Regions from separate parts of the Arthrobacter sp. TJ-266 genome, predicted to be linked through region 3. Evidence: riboswitches for the same ligand, from Rfam matches in the RefSeq annotation. Region 3 holds a riboswitch; each other region holds the start of a gene.

Region 1 (4,760 bases), on a different contig from region 3:
CTCGAGGAGAACGTACCGGCGCCGAAGGATTTCGGTGTCGCCCTCGTCGGAGTGCAGGAGGGTTCGCCACTCGAACTCGACCTGCGGCTCGAATCGGTCCACGAGGGAATCCTCGTGTCCGGGACGGCCGGCATGGAAGTGACCGGTGAATGCGGCCGGTGCCTGGAGCCCCTGCGGTTCGACCGCGAGGTCGACATCCAGGAGCTGTTCTTCTACGACGACGCGGAATCGCTGTCGGAGGAGGACGAAGAAGTGCACAGGGTGGAGAACGAGACGATCGACCTGGAGCCCGTTCTGCGGGATGCAGTGGTCACCTCGCTGCCCTTCCAGCCGGTGTGCCGGGAGGATTGCCTGGGATTGTGCTCCGAATGCGGAGCACGCCTGAACGACGATCCCGATCACCACCACGAAGTTCTGGACCCCCGCTGGTCAGCCCTTGCCGGGTTGACGGGCACCGCCGCCGAGCATGACGCGGCACCCAAGTCAGAGTCAGACGAGAGAGAAAAGAGTTAGCCGTGGCTGTCCCGAAGCGGAAAATGTCCCGCGCGAATACCCGCGCACGCCGGTCCCAGTGGAAGGCAACCGCCCCCAAGCTGGTCAAGACCCTCGAGAACGGTCGCGTCACCTACAGCCTCGCCCACCAGGCCAAGGTCGTCACCGACTCGGCCGGCACGCCGCTGTTCCTCGAGTACAAGGGCCGGAAGGTCGCCGACGTCTGATGTCGGATCCGGTCCCTGCCTGGCGAAGGTCCGGCGGGGTCGGCTGAAGCTTTCATGAAGAACACCGCAGAACTCACGAAGCGTCTCGGGGTCGACATCGACTCCGAGACGCTTCGTCTTGCCCTGACACACAGGTCCTACGCCTACGAGCGCGGCGGCATCCCCACGAACGAACGCCTCGAGTTCCTCGGCGACTCCGTGCTCGGGCTGTCGGTCACCGATGCCCTCTACCGGGACAACCCCGACCTGTCCGAGGGTGAGCTCGCCAAGCGCCGCTCGGCGGTCGTGAGCACGAAGGCCCTCGCCGGAGTGGCCCGCAGCCTGGACCTCGGCAGCCACGTGCTGCTCGGGCAGGGCGAGAAACTGACGAACGGCCGTGACAAGGCCTCCATCCTCGCGGACACCATGGAGGCCGTGATCGGCGCCGCGTACCTCACGCACGGCATCGAGACGGCCCGCGCCATGGTCATGCGGCTGATCGCCCCCCTCCTCGCCGACTCCGCCGTCCTGGGTGGCGGCACCGATTGGAAGACACGCATCCAGGAGGCGGCTGCAAGCCGACGCCTGGGGCTCATCGACTACCGGGTCGCAGGCGTGGGCCCCGATCACGCGCGCACCTTCACCGCGCGTCTGGTGATCGGTGGCGTCGAGTACGGCTCCGGTACAGGGCCGTCCAAGAAGGAGGCGGAACAGGCCGCCGCCGCGGAGACCTGGGTGCTGCTGTCGGGCGGCGCGACCGACCCCGACGCGCCGCAGCCCGTCCTGCCGTCGGGCGCCCCGGAAGCCTCGCACCCCTCGGATTCCCACGCACCCCCGTCACTGCCCGGGGCCGTGATGTCCCGCACGCACGACAACGGTTCCTGAGTGCCTGAACTCCCGGAGGTCGAGGTCGTCCGGCGCGGGCTCGCGCGATGGGTGACGGGCCGGACGATCCAGGACGTGGAGGTCGTGGACCCCCGCTCCCTGCGCAGGCACCTCCTGGGCGCCGAGGACTTCCGACAGAACCTCGAGGGTGTCACGGTGCGGGACGTGGTGCGCCGCGGCAAGTTCCTGTGGATGCCCCTCGAGGAGGCGGCCGGCAGCGAGCAGGCGCCGACCGTCGCGCTCATGGCCCATCTCGGCATGAGCGGCCAGCTGCTCATCGAGGAGCCCGGGGCGGCACGGGAGAAGCACCTCAAGGTCCGGCTCGGACTGTCCCCGGCGACCGGACCGGACGGCGAGCGTCTGCCCACGGACCTCCGGTTCGTCGACCAGCGGATCTTCGGCGGCATGTTCCTCGCCGATCTCGACCCCACGGGCGACGGCGGTGCAGGCGGCCTCGGCGCCGAGCAGCTGACGCTGATCCCGAGGCAGGCCGCGCACATCGCCCGCGATCCGCTGGACCCGATCTTCTCCACCGCGACCTTCCACCAGCGGCTGCGTGCCCGCAGGACGGGGCTGAAGCGTGCGCTCCTCGATCAGGGCCTCATCTCCGGCATCGGGAACATCTACGCGGACGAGGCCCTCTGGGCGGCCCGGCTGCACTACGCCCGGCCGACCGACACCATGCGCCGCCCCGACACCGATCGGGTCGTCGACGCCGTGCGTGGGGTCATGGAGCGTGCGCTGGAAGCCGGCGGCACGAGTTTCGACTCGCTCTACGTCAACGTTAACGGTACCTCCGGCTACTTCGCCCGCGAACTGGAGGCCTACGGGCGCGAGGGTGAGCCCTGCCGCCGGTGTGCCGCGGCAGGCCGTGTCACCCTGATGCGACGAGAGTCCTTCATGAACCGTTCGTCCTTCTTCTGCCCCGTCTGCCAGCCGCGTCCGCGGTCGGCGAGATTATAGTCATCAGCGCCGCCGAGGCCAGACTGCGAGGCAGGCGTGATCCGAACGTGACAGGAACGTGATCGCCGCGTACCGTTGTTCCAGCGTCCGCCCACCTCGGGGGGTCGCCCTTCCTCTCTTTGCCTAACCCTGTCGATGAGGACGGACCGTTCGAACAACACATTCGACAGGGGCGGGGGAACCGAAAGCGGGCTTTCTCACAAGTCCTAGGGGTAAAGGCACGCATTGACCGGCACTGGGGCGGCGGTCGATGACATGACGTGTCCGGATGTCCCATCCGAACCCGACAGCTAACTTCGTAGGCATCGGGAAAGGCAACAACATGTCACAGAACCGTCATATCGCGCGCCACCGGGCCGTTCCGTCGCGCACCAACCCTCTCGTCACCGCCTCACGCGCCGTCGGCGCAAGCGCCTCGGCCGCAGGTAAGCCCGCCGTCGTCGTCGTCGCCGCCTCCGGCATCCTCTTGGGAGCAGCGCTCCCGGCCAGTGCCGCGGGCGAGGTGACCGTCGGCACCGCCGCCGCCACCACCGCACCGGTCACCACCGTCGCGGCTCCCGCGGCAGGGACCTACACGGTCCGGTCCGGCGACACGCTCGGCGGCATCGCAGCGGCCCACGGCGTCAGCCTGGACACGCTCTTCGCGGCCAACGGTCTCGGACACGGCTCCGTGATCTACCCGGGGCAGACGATCGCCCTGGGCGGCGCACCGGTTGCGCAGCAGTCGGCGGTCGCGGCTCCCGCAGCCGCTCCTGCTGTCTTCTCGGCGTCCACGTCGACGCAGGGCGCGGGCAACACGACCGGCCTCACCACGCAGTCCGCATCCTCCATCACTCCGATGTCCGGCATCGTCGGAACGGCGATGAGCGGCGAGGGTTCCGGTTACGTCTACGGGGGCACGTCCTTCGGCGCCTGGGACTGCTCCGGCTTCGTGCAGTGGGTGTACGCCCAGCACGGCGTACAGCTGCCCCGTGTGACCTACGCGCAGTTCGACGCGCTGCAGCCGACGACCACCCCGCAGCCGGGAGACCTCGTCAGCCAGAACGGCGGCAGCCACGTGGGAATCTACCTGGGCAACGGGCAGATGATCAGCGCGCTGAACCCCTCGCAGGGAACGCAGGTCCACCCCGTCACGGCGATGGCCGTGGATGGGTACTACACGCGCTAGGCCATTGGCCTGCAGCGCCGGGTACAGCGAAACGAAGGACGGGATGCAGAGCATCCCGTCCTTCGTCATTCCCAGCCGCTACGCGTCATGGCTGTTCTGCAGCGCGGCCGTAGTGCCGGATGATCCGCCGTCCGATGACCGGGGAGCAGACCCGAATGGCCGCGGTCCTCAGACGCCGCCGTAGTGGGCAGCGAGCCTCCGGAAGCCCTCGTCGATACTGACGGACGGGCTCCAGTCGAGCACCTGCCGCGTCCGCCGCTGGTCGAACCAGTGGGCGGTGGAGAGCTGTTCGGCAAGGAACCGGGTCATCGGTGGCTCGTCCTCGCGTCCCAGGCGCATCCACGCGCGTTCGATCACGGCGCCGGCCCCGCGGGCCACACTGCCGGGGATCGACCAGCGTGGAGGTTCCACGCCCCCCGCCCTGCAGATACCTGTGAGGAGTTCGGCGATGGGTCGGGGTTCGCCGTTGGTGACCACGACGGCCCGACCGGCGGCGGCGTCCATCCTGGCGAGGCACGCGACGATCGCCGACGCCGCGTTGTCCACATACGTGGTGTCGATCAGGGATGTGCCGTGGCCGAGCAGCGGGAGCCGCCCACGCCGGGCGCGTTCGATCACCCGCTCCACGAGCTGGGTGTCGCCGGGGCCCCAGACGACGTGCGGCCGGACCGCCGCCACGCGGAGGTCGGTCCCGGACCGACTGAGCGCCAGGACTTCGGCTGCGGCCTTCGTCCGTGCGTAGGTGCCCCGCGCCCGCTCGGGATCGGCGGGTCCGGCGGGTGCGCCCACCAGTGAGGCCCCGAGGTGCGCAACGGAGGGGGAGGAGACGTGGACGACGTCGGCGACACCATGCCGGACCGCGGCGTCGAGGACGTACCGCGTGCCATCGACGTTGATGCGCCGGAAGTCCTCGAGTGCACCCGTGAAGGAGACCTTGGCCGCGAGGTGGATGATCGCGCTGCATCCGCGTGCGGCGTCCTCCACCGCGCCGGCGTCGTCGACGGAACCCAGGACGTCCGTGGCCCCGACCACGTTCGAGGGCCTGC
Region 2 (4,760 bases), on a different contig from region 3:
GCGCCGTCCTCCGCAGCGGCACGCAGCACGAGCTCGACCTCCCCCGCCCCGTCCGGTCGCGGCCCGACGACGGTCAGCGACCGCGCGCCGACGAGGGCGCGACACGTGCGCTGGAGGAGGGTCTCGCCGTCGAGCACGAGCCCGGCCTTCGCCACCCCGCCGAGGCGGGAGGACCGTCCGCCCGCCAGGACGACGGCATCGAACAGTGGTTCGGGGTGGGTCACGCGGCGGTCTCGGTCAGGAAGGCGCTCCACTGCGGAGCCGGCTTCTCCAGCTCGCGGATCTGCCACTGCGGTCCGCGTGGGGGCAACGGCACCACCCGCAGCTTCCACCCCAGGCTGCTGAGGGTCTTGTCGCCCTTGGCGTTGTTGCACTTCAGGCAGCAGGCCACCAGGTTCTCCCACGAGTCGGCGCCGCCCCTCGAGCGCGGCATGACGTGGTCGATGGTCGAGGCCGCCTTCCCGCAGTACGCGCAGATGTGGTTGTCGCGGCGCAGCACGCCGCGGCGCGTGGCGGTGACGTCATGGCGGTACGGGATCTTCACGTACCTGTTGAGCAGGATCACGGAGGGTCTGCCGAGAACGTCCGTGGGGCCGACCACGGGCTCGTCGTCCTCCGCGACCACACTCGCCTTCCCCGTCAGCACAAGCACCAGCGCCCTGCGGAACGTGACGACCGCAAGTGGTTCGTACCCAGCATTCAGAACGAGTGTGCGCATTCGACGAGCCTCATCGCTGACCTGTTCCCCGCTACCGGTTGCCAGTCGGGACGACGGGAGAAGAGCTTCGAAAGTGACACTGCAAGAGTAAGCCGGACACGGGGCAGCCGCTAATCACGCGGCTCCGCAGGGCTGCAGGTGTCGTTCCGCCCCTCGGCATGCACGGGCTCACGGGACGGCAGTCTGTTGAACGCGAAAGGACCGGCGGGTGGCCGGTCCTTTCGTGAAGCGTCGGTGCGGAAGCGTCAGCCGCCCACGCGGATGTAGACACCGCCGGAGCCGAGCTCGGCCGGTGCGATCACCGTCGTGTTGCCGTTGAAGCCGCCGTGGACCGCCTGGCCACCGCCGATGTACACCGCGATGTGAGCCATGCCCATGCCGCCGTCGGCGTAGTAGATGAGGTCACCCGGGATGGCTTCGCCCGCGCTGACCGTGCGGCCGAGGGAGAGGTAGCCGGCGGGCCAGCCGTGGAAGTTGATGCCGGCGGCGGCCAGCGCGTTGCTCGCCAGTCGCGTGCAGTCCTGCATGACGCCGAGCTGGCCCTGGGCCGCGGCGGCGATGGTGGCCGCGACTCCCGAGGAAACGGCCGGCGGGGCAACTGCGGGAGCAGCGGGAGCTGCGACGCGCGCCGCGACCGGAGCGGCGACGGGCGCTGCGACCACGGGAGCAGGAGCCACGACAGCCGGAGCGACGACCGGTGCAACCGCTGCGGGCTGGACGACCGGAGCGGGCGCCGGGGCGGCAACCGGAGCCTCGACCACGGGAGCGGGTGCCGGAGGAGGGACGACCACGGGAGCGGCCTGGACCTTGACAGGCGTCCGGTTGAAGGCGACGGTCGTGGTGTTCGCCGCGACGACCGCGGTCCGCTCGACGGTGACGGTCAGCTTGGTGGTAGCGACCTCACGCTGCGGCTGGAGGTCCGCCGCGTTGGCGGCGACGCCGCTGGTGAGGACGAGACCGGAGGCTGCGGCGATGACCGCAGCCTGCCGTCCCATGCCGCCGGCGTTGCTGGTGACGGCCCTCGCGAGGTCCGAGAAACTCTGCGTGTCCCCGCGGTGGCGGGCGATCGTGGCGCGTGTCATGAAGGTCTCCGGGTATGAGGGGTTTAGCGGACGCGGACGAAGCTGGCGCCGGGGAGGTCGGACAGGCTGTGCAGACCGGTGTTCATACCGTTCAGACCGCCGCTGATGACCTGGCCGTTACCGACGTAGATGGCGACGTGGCCGCCGGTGATGACCAGATCGCCGGGAGCGGGCGAACCCACCACATCGCCGTACTGGAAGAACTGACCCGGTGCGAGGTCGCCGACCGACTTGCCGACCGAGCGCAGTGCCTTCTCGACCATGGCCGTGCAGTCCTGCGCCACGCCGATCTGCGCGTAGGCACTGCCGACGAGCCCGTCGGCCACACCGGAGGCGGCGGCGACGGGGGCGGCCGGCGCGGGAGCGGGCTGCGCCACGGCGACGGGAGCCGGGGCGGCGACGATGGCGACGGGTGCCGGAGCCTGCACGGCGACCGGTGCCGGAGCCTGCACGGCGACGGGCGCCGGCGCCTGCACGACCACGGGTGCCGGAGTCGGCGCGGCAACGGGCGCCTCGACGACGACGGGAGCCGGCTCCGGCGCCTTCTCCGGCGCCTTCTCGACGGCGACCGGGACGAGCTCGAACGCGACCTCGGCCGTGGCCGGGACGGTGACCTCGGCGGTGACGACGCGGGAGACGGTGAGGGTGGAGGCCTGGGCCTCACGCTCGGCGGAAGCCGCTCCGTGAGCCGGCAGACCGGCGGTGAGCACGAGACCCGACGCTGCGACGATGACGGCTGCCTGGCGGCCGACTGATCCTGCGTTGGACGAGACGGCGGCGGACAGTGCGGTCAGCGGGCTGACGGTTTGGGGCGCGCGGTGGCGGCCCAGCGTGGTGCTGGTGGACACGTTGGATTACCTCTCCCAACGCCTGCGAGGTGAGCTGTCGGATTCGGATGGGAGTCACCCGGCCGCTGCGAGCAGCGACTTAACCCCAAGGACCTCTCGAAAGAAGTCCACAAATTGGTTCCCCCGCCTCTGCCATGCGAATGGTGCGAACGGACCTCGAGCAATGGCAGAGCTAGGCGATTTGCAGGAGGGTGCCGGATCTAGAGCGAATTTGGCACGGGATGAAGGCTACCCGAGAACCAGCGGTATGTCACGTTCTGGTCACGGTCCTCAGGCTGCTTGCCTTTCCGGCCACCGTGCGGCGCTCCCGGGAAGGGTCAGGCGTCGACCGACACGAAGACGTGCGAGGCCACTTCGGGAGGCAGTTCGAGGGCGCCCTCGACCCCGGGGACGCGGACCGACACGTAGCCGCCCACCGATTCCAGGCTCAGGCTCGCGCCGGGTCGCAGGCCGCCCTCGTCGAGCTGGGTGAGGAGCTCCGGGTCCACCTGGATGGGCTCGGCGAGCCGGACGAGGGTCACGGCGCTCTCGGGTGAGTACGTGCCCATGGCGGCCAGGAGCGTCACGACGCCGTCGGTGAACTGCTCGGTCTGGACGCCACCGAGCGCCTCGAGGCCGGGGATGGGATTACCGTACGGGGACTGCGAGGGCTTGCCCAGCAGTTCGTAGAGCCTGCGCTCCACGCGCTCGCTCATGACGTGCTCCCACCGGCAGGCCTCGTCGTGCACGTACGCCCAGTCGAGGCCGATCACGTCGCTGAGCAGGCGCTCGGCCAGACGGTGCTTGCGCATGACCTCCGTGGCCCGGCGGCGTCCCACCTCCGTGAGTTCGAGATGCCGGTCCCCCGAGACCACCACGAGCCCGTCGCGCTCCATGCGTCCGATCGTTTGCGAGACGGTGGGCCCGGAGTGCCGCAGCCTCTCGGCGATCCGTGCCCGGAGCGCCACGATGTTCTCCTCCTCGAGCTCGAGGATGGTCCGCAGGTACATCTCGGTGGTGTCGATGAGGTCCGTCATGCGGTTCAGCTCCTTGGTGCGGTGCGGGTTCGCGGCTGGAGGGCCGCGCGCGGCCGGCGGTCAGGTCCGCCTCAGCCTGCGCCTCGCCACGCTTCCCAAGGTTAACCCATGGCGACGGGCAGGGCCGGTGCGCGCGCGCCTGCGGCGCCGTCCCGCGCGGGTACCGCGCCGCCGTCGCGGGCCCGTCACGGACAGGGGCCGCGTGCCCGGGCTGGGGCAGAATGAGGGGCACACGCCGCCGCCGACCACCTGGAGCATCCTTGACCGACCTGCCGCGCATCCCCGACCACCTCCTGCCCGCCGACGGCCGCTTCGGCGCGGGCCCGTCCAAGGTGCGCGGCGCGCAGCTGGACGCCCTCGTGCGCGCGGGCAGCACGCTCCTCGGCACCTCGCACCGCCAGGCGCCCGTCAGGAACCTCGTGGGTGACGTCCGCGAGGGCCTCATGACCTTCTTCGGCGCCCCCGAGGGCTACGAAGTGATCCTCGGCGTCGGCGGATCCACAGCCTTCTGGGACGCGGCGGCGTTCGGTCTCGTGGAGGCGAAGGCGCAGCACCTCTCCTTCGGTGAGTTCGGATCGAAGTTCGCGTCGGCCACGGACAAGGCCCCGTTCCTCGAGCCCTCGAGCATCATCACGTCCCCTCCGGGCGCTCGTCCGGATGCCGTCGCGGAGGCGGGCGTGGACACCTACGCCTGGCCGCAGAACGAGACCTCGACCGGCGTCGCGGCGCCCGTACGGCGCGTGGACGGGACGGACGACGGCGCCCTGACGGTCATCGACGCCACCTCCGCGGCCGGCGGGCTGCACGTGGACGTCGCCGAGACGGACGTCTACTACTTCGCCCCGCAGAAGAACTTCGCCTCCGACGGTGGGCTGTGGCTGGGGCTCTTCTCCCCCGCGGCGCTCGACCGCGTGGCGCGTATCAGGGCGGGCGGGCGGTGGATCCCCGATTTCCTCGACCTGCAGACGGCGGTGGAGAACTCCCGCCTGAACCAGACCTACAACACGCCCTCGCTCTCCACCCTCGTGACCCTCGACGCCCAGGTGCAGTGGCTGAACGCCGAGGGCGGACTGCCGTTCGCCACGGCGCGCACCGC
Region 3 (4,760 bases):
CATGGGCGGCCTCGAGATCTTCCCGGGCGCGAGGATCGACGACGGACTGATGGACATCATGACCGTGGCCCCGAAGGGCAAGCTGGGCTGGCTCGCGGTGGTCGGCAAGCTGGTGTCCCGCGGGAAGGGCAAGGACCCCTCGCTCGAGTACTTCCAGTGCCGTACCGCGGAGGTGACCCTCCGCGAGCCGCTGGAGGTGCAGCTCGACGGCGACCCGCTGGGCAAGGCGACGCACATGGCGTTCGAGGTCAAGCCAGACGCCCTACGCCTGCGGATGCCCCTCGGGTACAAGGACCCCGCGGTGGTCAGCGACCCGCTACCCTGACGGGTGAGAACCGGGGCCCCGCCCCGGCCCCGATTCCCGTCAGGAGACGAATGCCCTCGCTCGGCGAACTGATCGCTCCGCGTCGGCTCGGTGGCAGCTTCCGGTGGCTGCTCGCCTCCACCTGGACCAGCAACGTCGGTGACGGCATAGCACTCTCGGCGGCTCCCCTGCTGATCGCCTCGGTGACGTCGTCGCCGTTCCTCGTCGCTGCCGGCGCCATGATGCAGATCCTCCCGTGGCTCCTGTTCGGACTCGTGGCGGGATCCGTCGCGGATCACCATGACCGCCGTCGTCTCGTCATGCTCGCCAACGGGGTGCGGGCCCTGATCGTCACGGGCCTCGTGGCGGTGCTCGTGACCGGCCAGGTGAGTATCTGGGTGGTGCTGGTCTCGGCGTTCCTCTACGGCACCGCGGAGGTGTTCGCGGACACGGCAGGCAGCACGCTGCTTCCCATGACGGTCCCGTCGGCAGACCTCGGGCTCGGCAATGCCCGCATGCAGGCCGGGTATCTGGTGGCCAACCAGCTCGTCGGGCCACCGCTCGGCGCCTTCCTCTTCGCGATCGGCTCGTTCTGGCCGTTCACGGTGCAGGTCCTCTGCGTGAGCCTCGCGGTCGTCCTCGTGGCCCGGATGGCGCGGACACCCCGTCCGCAGCAGGAACCTTCGGCCCTCGTCGAGGGCGCCCGCCCCCGTCCCATCCGCGAGGGCCTCGCCTGGCTCCGCGGCAACGCGCCCGTGCGGACCCTGATCCTCATCATCCTGATCTTCAATGTCACGTGGGCTGCTCCGTGGAGCGTCCTCGTGCTCTATGCCACCGACTACCTGGGCCTCACCGCCGTCGGCTACGGACTGCTCGCCACCTCGGCCGCCCTCGGCGGGCTCGTGGGCGTCAGCTCCTTCGCCTGGCTCGAGCGCCGGGTGCGCCTGGCCACGCTCATGCGCGTGTGCCTCAGCCTCGAGGTGGTGATGCACCTGGCCTTCGCGCTCACGACGTCGGCCGCCGTCGCGTACGTGATCATGTTCGGCTTCGGCGTCTACGCCTTCATCTGGGGCACCATCTCGACGACGGTGCGGCAGCGTCTTGTCCCGATGCCGCTCCAGGGGCGGATCGGTTCGGTGAACCTGGTCGGCGTGTTCGGCGGGCTCGTGATCGGGCAGCTGTTCGGCGGGCTCATCGCCCAGGTGTGGGGGCTCACCGGGCCGTGGTGGTTCGCCTTCGCCGGCTCGGCGATCACGCTGGCTCTGATGTGGCGCGCCATCTCCAACATCTCGGCCGCCGCTCCCGCGCTCGAGGGCTAGAGCCAGGGCTGCGGGTCCACCTTCTCGTCGCCGACCATGACCTCGAAGTGCAGGTGGCACCCGGTGGAGTTGCCCGTGCTGCCGACCGCACCGAGCGCACCACCGCGGCTCACGGCCGCTCCCTGCGCGACGTCGATGACGCTGAGGTGGTTGTAAGTGGTCTGCATGCCGTCACCGTGGTCCACGACGATCCGCTGCCCGCCGCCGTAGGCGTGCCATCCCGCCTCGACCACCGTGCCGTCGTCGGCCGCGGTGACGGGGGTGCCGCACGCGCTGGCGTAGTCGAGTCCGGTGTGGAGTTCCGTGCCGTAACCGCCCATGGGATTGACCCGGTGCCCGAAGGTGGAGGCGACGGTCCCCTCGGCGACGGGCACGGCGAAGGCCTCCCGCTCCTGGACCACGGGCGAGACCGACGCCGAGAGGGCACGCGCACTCGCGATGCTCGGGGCGATGCCGTCGGTCGCCGGGCCCGCACTCTCCAGGCGGAAGACCACCTCCGCGCCGGAGGGCGCGGTCACTGCCGGGGCGGCCGCGCCGGCGGTGACGACGGCGGCCGGCAGCGCGGCCGTCGGTGCTGCCGCGGTGGTCGACGGCGCGACCGTACCCATGAGCAGCCCGGCCGAGGCGAGCACCATGCCGGCCGTCGCGGACTGGTCGCGGAGACGGGCCAGACCGGAGCGGTTCCGAGTCCCGTTCCGGCGTGCCCGCGCGCCGTGCGGACGGCTGTGGGAGCGGCGCTCCCGGCGGCTCGGCGTCGGTACGTCCGGCACCTCCGCGCCGGCAGGGGACATCGTGAACAGGGCGTGGGACTGCTCGGCGTGAACGGCCTCGAGCGGAACAGCTGGGGCAGGGTGGGTGGTCGCGGCGTCGGCTCGGCCTCGCAGTTCCCGACGCGTGGGGAACTGCTGTGCGGGAACCTCCAGCGCGGGAGCGCCTGCGGCGGCAGTGTCCGCCTCGGGGGTGCCGACGACGGCGGCGCGGCGACCTGACGCCGGACGGATGGCACGGGCGGCGGGTGCGGCGAGCGGGAGAGGCGCGACGGGCGCCACCGGGGCCACCGGGGTTGCGGACGCATCCGCTGGCGCGACGCCGATCGGGTGGAGCGCATCGTCGATCGAGCGTCGCTCCGGGACCTCTCCACGCGCCTCACCGATCGCAGTGGCCCTCAGGGAGCGGCGGCTGGGCAGCGTGTGGCAGTCGGACCCGAGCAGGACGGGGTGCTGCTGGTGCACGCGAGCGACGGGCGCACGACGGCGCCCGGACGTAACCGTCTGGGTCAACTGCTTACCTCTCTGGGGACGCCGGCGGAGTCAGCTGTCGGGTTCGAGCAAGAGTCGACTCGGCCCCCTGCCAGGCTCCGGTGCGGACCTGCCGGATACGGCAGCGCACCACGAGCACTGTGGGAGGGCTTCACCCCGAGGCGGCCTGCGCCGCCGTGATCGTGGGTCCTCCGCCCCTGTCACGGGTTGGTCAGGCGGTCCGCTGACAGGGTTGGGCGTACGGACCTGGATCACGTCTTCGGGCTTTGCTGCTCACACTGTAGGGGAGGAAACCCGTAGTTACAATTCCGTTATACACGCTGTGGACAATCAGTGGGATACTCCAGAATCCTGCGGAAAGCCGTTGGAAAAATTGAGGTGCGCACCACCCTCAGGTCAGTTCCGCGCGGCCCTTCCGCCAATACCCCATGAAGGCCACCTGCTTGCGGTCCACGCCGACATCGCGCACCAGGTAGCGGCGGAGACCGCGCACCACAGCCGCTTCTCCCGCGATCCACGCGTAGAACGGCTGGGTGCCCGGCGGGCGGTCGGGGTTGATGGTCGACTGGACGATCGCCGTCTCGAGCAGCTGCGGGGTCTCCCACAGGATGGTGCGGTCCACGTCCACGTCCTCCGGCTCGCTGCCGCCCCGTGCGTCCCCGGATCCGGCGAGGGAGACCCAGCCCGGCACCCGGACGGCGTCGCGTACGGCGGCCTCGAGCGGTTCACCGTGCGGCTTGCCGTCGCGCGGGAGCCAGGTGACGGTCACGGACGACGGCGTGTGCAGCTCCTGCACGTCCGCAGCGGTGGGCACCTCCAGGAACGCGTGCCCGCCGACGTCCGCGGGCAGCGACTCGAGGATCGCACCGATCGCGGGCACCGCGGTCTCGTCGCCGGCGAGGAGCACGTGCTGGGCGAGGCCGGGGCTCCACTCGATGCCCCCGTAGGCGCCGGCCGTCAGGCACTGCGCTGCTGCGGCGTTGGGCCCGATCACGCACACGCGGTCACCAGGGCGGCTCGCCGCGGCCCACTCGGCAGCGGGGCCGCCGCGGCCCTCGGCGTCGAGGTGCATCACGAAGTCGACGTCGATCTCCGGGACCGCGCCGTCGCAGCGCGAGGCCCGCACCGTGTAGGTGCGCATGGATCCGCGCTCCTCGGCCTCCATGGCGAGCCAGGACTGGTACCAGCTCGCGCTGTCACCGCTCGCCATCAGGCCCGCGATGTCCGGGCACGGGCGTCCGGCCGAGGGGATGATGATCTTGATCCGGAGGTCGAGGCTGTCCCCGGCCACTCCGAAACCCTTCAGGCACGCCCCGCCGAAGGTGATCCGGCGGAAGTTCGGGCTGAGGTCGCGCACGCGGGTGACGGCGACGTCGAACGCCAGCACCATCGGTTCGGTGTCCGCGGCAGTACGCCGTGCGGTTCGCTCGGTCACGTCGGTCATGATGCTGCCTCCACAGGGGTGGGAACGGAGTCGTGCGGGTTGGGTCGGTAGCCGGCCTGCGGTGGCGCAGGTGCTCCGTGGCTCTCGTGTTTCTCGTTGCTCTCGTGGTCCCGGGCACCGTGGTGGCGCCCGACCGGGACCACCATGGGTGTCGCGGACACGGGGTCCTGGATGATGCGGCAGTCGAGGGTGAAGACCCCGGACACGATCTCCTCGGTGACCACGGCGGCCGGCGGACCCTCCGCGACGATCCTGCCGTCGCGCATGGCGATGAGGTGGTCCGCGTACCGCGCGGCGAGGTTGAGATCGTGCAGCACCATGACCACGGTGGTGCCGGCGCGGCGGTTGAGATCGGTGATGAGGTCGAGCACCTCGATCTGATGGGTGACGTCCAGGAAGGTGGTCGGCTCGTCCAGCAGCAGGATGCCGGTCTG

The links. Region 3 has a riboswitch for cyclic di-AMP ahead of AC4D12_RS01095 (M23 family metallopeptidase). Riboswitches for the same ligand answer to the same signal wherever they lie in the genome.
Region 1: linked by a shared signal. The riboswitch ahead of AC4D12_RS05900 (C40 family peptidase) and the one ahead of AC4D12_RS01095 (M23 family metallopeptidase) in region 3 are both predicted to bind cyclic di-AMP.
Region 2: linked by a shared signal. The riboswitch ahead of AC4D12_RS14255 (NlpC/P60 family protein) and the one ahead of AC4D12_RS01095 (M23 family metallopeptidase) in region 3 are both predicted to bind cyclic di-AMP.

What each region holds. Positions count from the first base shown of each region.
Region 1 is NZ_JBZCNC010000002.1:236,876-241,635, forward strand. Features, by position in the region: gene AC4D12_RS05880 (YceD family protein) at 1-513, shown strand, start outside; gene rpmF (50S ribosomal protein L32) at 516-719, shown strand; gene rnc (ribonuclease III) at 774-1,583, shown strand; gene mutM (bifunctional DNA-formamidopyrimidine glycosylase/DNA-(apurinic or apyrimidinic site) lyase) at 1,584-2,546, shown strand; cyclic di-AMP (ydaO/yuaA leader) riboswitch at 2,661-2,866, shown strand; gene AC4D12_RS05900 (C40 family peptidase) at 2,869-3,714, shown strand; gene AC4D12_RS05905 (NAD-dependent epimerase/dehydratase family protein) at 3,883-4,760, opposite strand, start outside.
Region 2 is NZ_JBZCNC010000004.1:555,526-560,285, forward strand. Features, by position in the region: gene mobA (molybdenum cofactor guanylyltransferase) at 1-224, opposite strand, end outside; gene AC4D12_RS14245 (HNH endonuclease) at 221-718, opposite strand; gene AC4D12_RS14250 (NlpC/P60 family protein) at 964-1,800, opposite strand; gene AC4D12_RS14255 (NlpC/P60 family protein) at 1,824-2,648, opposite strand; cyclic di-AMP (ydaO/yuaA leader) riboswitch at 2,654-2,806, opposite strand; gene AC4D12_RS14260 (iron-dependent transcriptional repressor DtxR) at 2,966-3,664, opposite strand; gene serC (phosphoserine transaminase) at 3,886-4,760, shown strand, end outside.
Region 3 is NZ_JBZCNC010000001.1:205,496-210,255, reverse strand. Features, by position in the region: gene AC4D12_RS01105 (diacylglycerol/lipid kinase family protein) at 1-325, shown strand, start outside; gene AC4D12_RS01100 (MFS transporter) at 376-1,623, shown strand; gene AC4D12_RS01095 (M23 family metallopeptidase) at 1,620-2,903, opposite strand; cyclic di-AMP (ydaO/yuaA leader) riboswitch at 2,907-3,110, opposite strand; gene AC4D12_RS01090 (siderophore-interacting protein) at 3,274-4,326, opposite strand; gene AC4D12_RS01085 (ABC transporter ATP-binding protein) at 4,323-4,760, opposite strand, start outside.